DNA from 3 places in the Rathayibacter sp. VKM Ac-2803 genome. Region 3 is predicted to be linked to each of the others. Evidence: predicted binding sites of a transcription regulator. Region 3 holds the regulator's gene; each other region holds the start of a gene.

Region 1 (3,240 bases), 320 kb from region 3:
CGGTGACGCGGGTGTGCTTGCCCGGCACCTTGCGCGCCCCGTTGAGCTGGTTGGCGAGCACCCGGTAGAGGATGTCGTTGACCAGCGTGCTCTTGCCCGACCCCGAGACTCCGGTGACCGCGACGAAGGTGCCGAGGGGGAACTCCACGTCGACCTTGCGGAGGTTGTTGGCGTTGGCCCCGACGACCTTGATCATCCGCTTGCGGTCGATCCTGCGGCGCTTCTTCGGGATGTCGATCGACTTGCGGCCCGAGATGTAGTCGCCCGTGAGCGAGTGCGTGTTCTCGAGCAGGGCGTCGTACGAGCCGGAGTGCACGACCTTTCCGCCGTTGACGCCGGCGCCCGGGCCGATGTCGACGATCCAGTCGGCGGTGCGGATGGTGTCCTCGTCGTGCTCGACGACGATCAGCGTGTTGCCGAGGTCGCGGAGCTTCAGCAGGGTGTCGATGAGGCGGCGGTTGTCGCGCTGGTGCAGGCCGATGCTCGGCTCGTCGAGCACGTAGAGCACGCCGGTGAGTCCGGAGCCGATCTGGGTGGCCAGTCGGATGCGCTGGGCCTCGCCTCCGGAGAGCGACGCGGCCGCTCGCGAGAGGTTGAGGTAGTTGAGCCCGACCTCGATGAGGAAGTCGAGGCGCGCCCGGATCTCGCGGAGGACCTGCGCGGCGATCGTCGCCTCGCGCGGGGTCAGCTCGAGCCGGCCCATGAACTCCTGCGCGTCGCCGAGGCTGAGGTCGGCGATGTCGGCGATGCTCGCTCCGTGCACGAGGACGGCGAGCACCTCGGGCTTGAGGCGCGAGCCCTTGCAGACGGGGCAGGGCACCTCGCGGAGGAACTCGGACCAGCGGGTGCGCTGCACATCCGTCTCGGCCTGCACGTACTGGCGCTCGATGTAGGGCACGACGCCCTCGAAGCCGGAGGTGTAGCTCATCTCACGGCCGTAGCGGTTCTTCCACTTGACCTTGACCTCGAAGTTGTCGCCGTGCAGCACTGCCTGCTGCACCTCGGAGCTCAGGCGCTTCCACGGGGTGGTCAGCTTGAAGCCGAGGTCTCGCGAGAGGCCGTCGAGCAGCTTCTCGTAGTACTGGAAGAGGCCCTTGCCCTGGGTGGTCCAGGGGATGATGACGCCCTCGGCGATGCTGAGGTCGGGGTCGCCGAGGAGCAGCTCGTCGTCGACCGACATGCGCGTGCCGAGGCCGGAGCACTCGGGGCAGGCGCCGAAAGGCGCGTTGAACGAGAAGGTGCGCGGCTCGATCTCGGTCAGCGAGATCGGGTGGTTGTTGGGGCAGGACAGCTTCTCGGAGAAGGTGGTCCACGCGCCCTCGCCCTCACCGTCGACGAAGTTGATCTGCACGATGCCGTCGGTGAGACGCAGAGCTGTCTCGAGGGAGTCGGTGAGGCGGCCGAGGATGTCGGGGCCTGCGACGAGGCGGTCGACCACGACCGAGATGTCGTGCTTGTACTGCTTCTTGAGGGTCGGCGGATCGCTGAGCTGGATCAGGCTGCCGTCCACCATCGCACGCGAGTAGCCGCCGGCGGTCAGCTCCTTGAAGAGGTCGACGAACTCGCCCTTCTTCTGCGAGACGACCGGGCTGAGGATCTGATAGCGGGTGCCGCCCTCGAGCTCCATCATCTGGTCGGCGATCTGCTGCACGGTCTGCGCTGAGATCTTCTCGCTGCAGATGGGGCAGTGCGGCACGCCGATGCGCGCCCAGAGCAGGCGCATGTAGTCGAAGATCTCGGTGATGGTGCCGACGGTGGAGCGCGGGTTGCGGTTGGTCGACTTCTGGTCGATCGAGACCGCGGGACTGAGGCCCTCGATGAAGTCGACGTCGGGGCGGTCGACCTGCCCGAGGAACTGGCGGGCGTAGGCGGACAGCGACTCGACGTAGCGGCGCTGCCCCTCGGCGAAGATCGTGTCGAAGGCCAGCGACGACTTGCCGGACCCCGACAGACCGGTGAAGACGACCATCGAGTCACGCGGGATCTCGAGGTCGACGTCGTGCAGGTTGTGCACCCGGGCGCCACTGACGACCAGCTTCGACACCGACTCGTCGAGGGAGCTGACGAAGCGGTGGAAGGAGGGAGAGGGGGTGGACGAGGGGTCTGTTACGGCATTCGCGATCGACACCTCGAAAGTGTATGCGGAGCCACCGACATCGCCCGGGGGCGTTCGCTGGGCGCTGATACCGGTCATCGGAGCTTGCGGTTCGGGCGCCGCTCTGCGGACGGGGACGGCATCGGCCGCCCCCGCCCCGGCGCCCGCCCTCAGGAGAGGTGACCCGCCTTCTCCATCTGACGGAGCTCCCGCTTGAGCTCCTGGACCTCGTCGCGCAGGCGCGCCGCGAGCTCGAACTTGAGCTCGCCCGCCGCCTGGAGCATCTGGCCGTTGAGGTCGGAGATGATCGCCTCGAGGTCGTTGCCGCCGTTCGCGGCGAGCCCCTGCCTGCGGAGGTTCGGCGTCGGGCTCTTCTTCTTCGCGTCGCGGCCCGCGAGGAGCTTGGCCGTGTCGGCACCCTCGCGGGCGAGGGCGTCGGTGATGTCGGCGATCTTCTTGCGCAGCGGCGTCGGGTCGATGCCGTGCTCGAGGTTGTACGCGACCTGCTTCTCGCGGCGGCGATCGGTCTCGTCGATCGCGAGCCGCATCGAGTCGGTCACCCGGTCGGCGTACATGTGCACCTCGCCCGACACGTTGCGAGCGGCGCGGCCGATGGTCTGGATCAGCGACGTCGAGGAGCGGAGGAATCCCTCCTTGTCGGCGTCGAGGATCGCGACCAGCGACACCTCGGGCAGGTCGAGTCCCTCGCGGAGGAGGTTGATGCCCACGAGGACGTCGTAGACGCCGGCGCGCAGCTCGGAGAGCAGCTCGACCCTCCGCAGGGTGTCGACGTCGGAGTGCAGGTAGCGGACGCGGACGCCGGCCTCCGTGAGGAAGTCGGTCAGCTCCTCGGCCATCCGCTTGGTCAGGGTCGTCACCAGCACGCGCTCGTCGCGCTCGGTGCGGCGCTTGATCTCCTCGAGCAGGTCGTCGATCTGGCCCTTGGTCGGCTTGACGACGATCTCGGGGTCGATGAGGCCGGTCGGGCGGATGATCTGCTCGACGATGCCGTCGGCGATCCCCATCTCGTACCGGCCGGGGGTCGCCGAGAGGTAGACCGTCTGGCCGACGCGCTGCTTGAACTCCTCCCACTTGAGCGGACGGTTGTCCATCGCCGAGGGCAGGCGGAAGCCGTGCTCGACCAG
Region 2 (3,240 bases), on a different contig from region 3:
GTACTCCGACCGTCCGCTTTGCTGCTTCGGCGGTCGGTCGCCCGAGCGGACTGCGGGGACGACACGAGCGTCACCGAGCATGCGCCGTTGCAAGCTCATCCCAGTGCGTTGTAGCGCGCGCTGAGAGCGCGTCTCGCTTCATCGACCACACCGGCCCTGTCCGGACACCGGCGCGGCCCAGCCCAATCGACGCGCGTCCATGTCGCTTGGTCACCGCGTCGATGGTCGCACCGAGGTTTTTGACGTCGAAGACCGGATCGAAGAAGTCGAGGTAAACGTGGGAGCCTTTGGGGGAGAGGTTGGTGAGGATCACGCCGGCTCGCACGTAACGGGCTCCTTCGCGGAGTCGAGGTCCTAACGTGCCGATCGCGGCCTTGACGATCGCTACGGGGTCGTCGGTCGGGACGGGGAAGCCGGCGAGTCCGCCGGCGGATTCGTAGGGCGCGTTGACGAAGGGAGATGTTGACGCGAAGACGCTCATGGTTTTGGTGACGGAGCCCTGCGCGCGGAGTCGGTGTGCGGCGCGTTGCGCGTAGACGGACAGCACCTGCTCCATGTCCGCGATCGTCGTGACGGGTGTGGCGAAGGAGCGGGAGAAGATCAGCTGGTCGCGGACTGTGCGGGCGGCCTCGAGGGGATGCAGTCGATGCCGCGCAGCTCGTACACGGAGCGCTGCAGGACGACGGAGAACTTCTTCCGGATGAGGGCGGGGTCTGCGTCGCGCAGGTCGCGGATCGTGTGAATGCTCAGTTCCGCGAGTCGCTTGCCGGTGCGGCCGGCGACACCCCATAGCTCGGTGACGTGCTGGGAGGCCATGAGTGCGTCGAGCTGCTCGGGGGTGTACCAGTCGGTGTCGCAGACTCCGCCGAGACGCGGGTGCCTTTTCGCGCCGCCCTTGTTGACGAACTTCGCGAGGGTCTTGCTCGGCCCGAATCCGACGCAGACGGGCAGGCCGATGTTCTTGGTGACGGCGGAGCGCATCGCGCGGCCGATCTTCGCCCGCTCGGCGACGTCTCCGTTGACGCCGAGGAAGGATTCGTCGATCGAGTACACCTCTTGCCAGGCGGAGTAGCGGCCGAGGAGTTCCATCACGCGGGCGGACAGCTCGCCGTACAGCTCGTAGTTGCTGGAGCGGGCGATGATCTCCGGGAGGCGGCGGGCGCGGATGAGGGGTTCGATCTTGAACCAGGGTGTGCCGTTCTCGATGCCGAGCTGTTTCGCCTCGTCGGAGCGGGCGACGACGCAGCCGTCGTTGTTCGAGAGGACGACGACGGGTCGGCCGTGGAGTTTCGGGTCGAAGAGCCGCTCGCAGGAGACGTAGAAGGAGTTGACGTCGACCAGGCCGATGCGCTGTTCAGAGCGCACGGTGGAGGTGGTGCAGGCAGACGGTGACGACGCCCCACACTTGGAGGTCGCTGAGCTCCGGGACGAGGATCGGCGGGTAGTCGGGGTTCTCGGCGCGGAGGATCACGCCGCTGACGGTGAGCTCGAGGCGTTTGACGGTGAGTTCGCCGTCGAGGATCGCGATGACGACGTTGCCGTGCTTGGGTGTGAGGGAGCGGTCGACGACGAGCTCGTCGCCGTCGCTGATGCCTGCGCCGATCATGCTCTCGCCGGAAACGCGGACGATGAAGGTGGACGTCTTGTCGCGGATGAGGTGGTTGTTGAGGTCGAGTGAGCCGTCGAAGTAGTCCTGGGCGGGGGAGGGGAAGCCGGCAGCGACCGCGTCACCGGCGACGAGGAACGCGAGTGTCACGACGCCCTGTGCCGGGATCGCGATGTTCTCAACGATCGTCACGCTCATCGGGATGCCTCCTCACATGCTCGAACGTATGTTCGATACAGTCCGAGTGTAAGTCGGAGGTTCCGACACTGATCCTGCGAACGGTGATTCCGCGCGGTGGTGGGGGAGTGGTCGAGCACGGTCGGGGTAGGGGTGGGCGTCGCGGGTTAGGCGGCGGTGGAGGACCACCAGAGGGAGCCGGGGGCGAGCATGCCGGTGCGTCCCCAGTGGAGTGCTTCGCGGTGATCCCCTCGGCCGGCGGCGTCGCGGGGGTAAAGCGGCCAGACGCGCTCACCGGGGGAGGGGTTCTCGAAGAGGGGGCGGCTGGTGACGTGTCGACGTCGTGGGCGTTCCCTGGGTGTAGAGGAGCGGTGGGCGAGTTCGGCTTGCCACCAGGCCCAGACCTCGCGCTCGACGCTGTACCGGTGCGCTCGATCCTCCAGCAGACCGTCGACTCCGAGGGCTCGTGCTGCAGCGGTCCGGAGATCGCGAGCCGCTCGGCGCCATCCGTCGGTGTGCTTGACGATGAGGCGATGACTGCGGAGCCGTGACAGGTTCGTCGCTGCGGTGCGAGACCCGACGCCCAGGAGGCGGGCGGTGACCTCGACGGTGACGGAGGCTTCACGGCGCAGCAGTGCGTAGACCTTCCCGGCGAGGTGTCCGAGACCGGCGCGGGTGAAGAGGTCGTGGCGTGCGTCGGTCAGTTCGTGCTCGATCAGGTCGAGGAGGATCGCGCGTTCTGAAAACAGCTGTCCGGGGGGGCGGGGGTTATTGAGTGGTTGTGTCCGGATGGTTTCGTACCCTGTGGAAAATGTGCCGGTCAAGCGCCATTCGCTCGCGTTGCTGCCATCGGCGCGGGCGATGAGCTGCACGTAGCCGTCCTCGCGCAACGTCCGCAGCGCGCTGGCAGCAGTGGTGCGACCCAGGCCGGAGAGCAGCGCGAGATCGCGGACGGACGCAGCAACGGTGCGCTTGCCGGTGTGCAGGGTGAGGTAGGCGAGGGCGGTGAGGATCGTCCGCTCCGAGGTGGCGCGCTCGGTGCGGCCCCACCGGCCGGGATTCACCCGGAACCGGTCGAGGAGGTCGCCGACGGCCGCCACGATACCCTCGAGCTCGGTCAGGTCGCGGGGTTCGCGCTGCCCGGGGAGGACAGCGTGCAGGGCCGCGAACTGCAACGCCTTCTCCCACTGCCGGCCGAGCCGATCGGCCGCTTCCTCACGTGAGCGAGCTCGGCGGCCGCCGCGGCCGGTGTTCTTGGTCCGGTAGTGCTCCATGCCCGGCGCCGTGCGGGCGGCGTGCTCCACGTCGGTCAGCGTCCAACCCGCGTGCGCGGCAGAGAGCAGGCACATGAACGCCGTCCACGACGGGTTCGCGCCACCGCCGACGGTCGCCATGTGGGCGGTCCCCGCGGCGCTCAGGCCACGGTGGGTGCGGTGCTGCGCATCAGCATCGGCAGG
Region 3 (3,240 bases):
ACCTGAGCGGCTCGGACCTGAGTGGCTCAGACCTGAGTGGCTCAGACCTGGAGCGGCTCAGCGGACGACGTCGTACTGGGACGGCACCGCGAGGCGCTGGCCGGGCTCGATGCCGGCGCTGGGGAGCTGGTTGAGCGAAAGGATGTCGTCGACCACGTCGCGGGGATCGGACTCGGGAGCGAGCTCCTCGGCGAGCGACCACAGGGACTCGCCCGCGCGGACGGTGACGTACTGGAACTCGACACCGGACTGATCCGCCGAGGCGACGGCTCCGCCGCCGTTCAGCCCGAACACGAAGGCACCCGCGACGATCGGCAGCGCTCCGAGAGTGGCGAGCACCGCCCGCCCGCGACGCGTGATGCGCAGGTGGGTGGTCGGAGACGAGACGACCTTCAGCGAGCGCGCGGAGTGCGGGCGCTGAGCCATCGACTCCTGCTCGGTCTCAAGAGAGTTCTGTGCGGTCATGGGATCGCTCCTTTCAGCAGGGACTCGGGGCGGACCTCGGCCGGGAGGCCGCCCCGAATCTCTGTTCCGAATATATCTTCGAACTTCGCGATGGGCAAGTGCCTGTCGCGTCGTATCCGTCTCGCGGCCGGTAAGGCATTGCCTCGCGACACACTCGAACGAATGTTTCGAACGAGGACTCACGGCGGATACAGTTTCGAGAGCCCGGAGGTAGTACAGCAGCGACCACCGACATTCGTCGTCGGATCGCAGCCGGGAGGGCGCGCACGCGGGGTGCGCGCCGAGAGAGGGAGCACCGTGAGCGACGCGCAGACGCCGAAGACCAAGCAGAGCGCGGGTCGCCGCCGAAAGAACCTGAGCGCCAAGCAGCTCGCGATCCTTGATGCGATCCAGCGCTCGGTCTCGAGCCGCGGCTACCCGCCGAGCATGCGCGAGATCGGCGACGCCGTCGGCCTCGCCTCGCTCTCGAGCGTGACGCACCAGCTCAACCAGCTCGAGCTGAGCGGCTACCTCCGTCGCGACCCCAACCGCCCCCGCGCGCTCGAGATCCTCATCGACGTCCCGAGCTCGACCGAGGACGACGGCTCGTTCGAGTCGACCGTGACCGTCGGCGACGCGGCGATGGTGCCGCTGGTCGGCCGGATCGCGGCGGGCGTGCCGATCACGGCCGATCAGCAGATCGACGAGGTGTTCCCGCTCCCCCGCCAGCTGGTGGGCAAGGGCGAGCTGTTCATGCTGAAGGTCGTCGGCGAGTCGATGATCGACGCCGCCATCTGCGACGGCGACTGGGTCGTCGTGCGGTCGCAGCGCACCGCCGAGAACGGCGAGATCGTCGCGGCGATGCTCGACGGCGAGGCGACCGTCAAGGTGCTCCGCCAGCGCGACGGCCACACCTGGCTGCTCCCCCGCAACTCCAACTTCGAGCCGATCCTGGGCGACGAGGCCGAGGTGCTCGGCAAGATCGTCGCGGTCCTGCGCTCCGTCTGACGCGGAGTGCACGACGAGGGGCGGACGGCGCAGATGCCGTCCGCCCCTCGTCGTTCCCGGGCTCTTAGACTCCGGCGCCCTCCACGAGCTCCTGTCGCGCGGCCGACGCCGCCGTCACCATCGCACGCAGCGACGAGACGGTCTCGTCGTAGCCGCGGGTCTTCAGCCCGCAGTCCGGGTTGATCCAGAGCTGGCGCGCCGGGATCGAGGACAGTGCCGTCCCGACCAGCTCCGCGAGCTCCGGCTCGCCTGGCACGCGCGGCGAGTGGATGTCGTAGACGCCCGGGCCGATCCCCCTCGCGAAGCCCGAGCGCTCGATGTCGCCCACGACCTCCATCCGCGACCGGGCCGCCTCGATGCTGGTCACATCGGCGTCGAGCCGGTCGATCGCGTCGATGACGACTCCGAACTCGGAGTAGCAGAGGTGCGTGTGGATCTGCGTCGCGATCGCCGCGCCCGCCGTCGCGAGCCGGAACGAGCCGACCGACCACTCGAGGTAGGCGGGCTGCTTCGCCCTCTCGAGCGGCAGCAGCTCGCGCAGCGCCGGCTCGTCGACCTGGACGATGCGGATGCCCGCCGCCTCGAGGTCGGTGATCTCGTCGCGCAGGCTCAGGGCGACCTGCTCGGCCGTCTCCTTCAGCGGCTGGTCGTCCCGGACGAACGACCACGCGAGGATCGTCACGGGCCCGGTCAGCATCCCCTTGACCGGCCGGTCCGTGAGCGACTGGGTGAAGCGCGACCAGTCGACCGTGATCGGGGCGGGCCGTGAGACGTCTCCCCAGAGCAGCGAGGGCCGCGTGCAGCGGCTGCCGTAGGACTGCACCCAGCCGTTCCGGGTCACGGCGAAGCCGTCCAGGTGCTCGGCGAAGTACTGCACCATGTCGTTGCGCTCGGGCTCGCCGTGCACGAGGACGTCGAGCCCGATCTCCTCCTGCAGGCGCACGACCCGCTCGATCTCGTCGCGCATGCGCTCGACGTACTGCGCCTCGGTGAGGTCGCCGCGACCGAGCGCGGCACGGGCGGTGCGGATGTCGCGGGTCTGCGGGAACGAGCCGATGGTCGTGGTGGGCAGCGGCGGCAGGGCGAGCGCCGCCTCCTGGGCCGCGAGGCGCTCGTCGTAGGGGGCGCGCCGGTAGTCGTCGGGCCGGAGCGCGGCCGCGCGGGCGCGCACGGCGCCGTCGCGCACGCCCGGAGCCTCGCGACGGTCCTCGAGCGCCGCGGCGGCCTCGGCGAGCTCGGTCGAGACCGCGTCGCGACCCTCCGTGAGCCCGCGGGCGAGCACCGCGACCTGCTGCACCTTCTGGTCGGCGAAGGCGAGCCAGGAGGCGAGGCGCGGGTCGAGATCGGGCTCGTCGGTCACATCGTGCGGCACGTGGAAGAGCGACGTCGACGTCGAGACCGCTACCCGGGCCGCGAAGGAGCGAAGCGCCTCCGCCGTCTCGAGGGCACCCGCGAGGTCGCCCCGCCAGACGTTGTGGCCGTCGACCACTCCGGCGACCAGCACCGTGTCCTCGAGCACCTCGGAGGGTGCGGACCCCTTCACGAGATCGATGCCGACCGCCTCCACCGGCGAGGCCGCGAGCACCGGGAGGGCGTCGCCGAGATCGCCGTACGGAGCGGCGACGAAGAGCGCCGGACGCTCCACCGAGCCGCCGAGAACGCGGTACGCCTCGGCCGTCGCCTCGAGGACCCGCGCGCGGTCGACCTCGATCGACTCGGAGACCAGCGCGGGCTCGTCGAGCTGCACCCACTCGGCCCCCGCCTCGCGGAGCTCCGAGAGGAGCTGCG

The links. Region 3 encodes LexA, which represses DNA repair genes until DNA is damaged. Its sites were predicted from a motif close to TCGAACANNTGTTCGA; they were not measured.
Region 1: a site for LexA is predicted at 2,130-2,145, ahead of uvrA (excinuclease ABC subunit UvrA). Genes of this name have one in related genera too.
Region 2: a site for LexA is predicted at 1,825-1,840, ahead of GRS96_RS19830 (LexA family protein). Genes of this name have one in related genera too.

What each region holds. Positions count from the first base shown of each region.
Region 1 covers NZ_WUCD01000001.1:2,395,617-2,398,856, reverse strand. The annotation lists gene uvrA (excinuclease ABC subunit UvrA) at 1-2,128, opposite strand, end outside; gene uvrB (excinuclease ABC subunit UvrB) at 2,266-3,240, opposite strand, start outside.
Region 2 covers NZ_WUCD01000003.1:163,624-166,863, forward strand. The annotation lists gene GRS96_RS20865 (DUF4113 domain-containing protein) at 71-556, opposite strand; gene GRS96_RS20870 (Y-family DNA polymerase) at 601-1,365, opposite strand; gene GRS96_RS19830 (LexA family protein) at 1,355-1,804, opposite strand; gene GRS96_RS19835 (hypothetical protein) at 1,951-3,240, opposite strand, start outside.
Region 3 covers NZ_WUCD01000001.1:2,071,542-2,074,781, reverse strand. The annotation lists gene GRS96_RS20915 (pentapeptide repeat-containing protein) at 1-134, shown strand, start outside; gene GRS96_RS09625 (LysM peptidoglycan-binding domain-containing protein) at 58-465, opposite strand; gene lexA (transcriptional repressor LexA) at 763-1,452, shown strand; gene metE (5-methyltetrahydropteroyltriglutamate--homocysteine S-methyltransferase) at 1,517-3,240, opposite strand, start outside.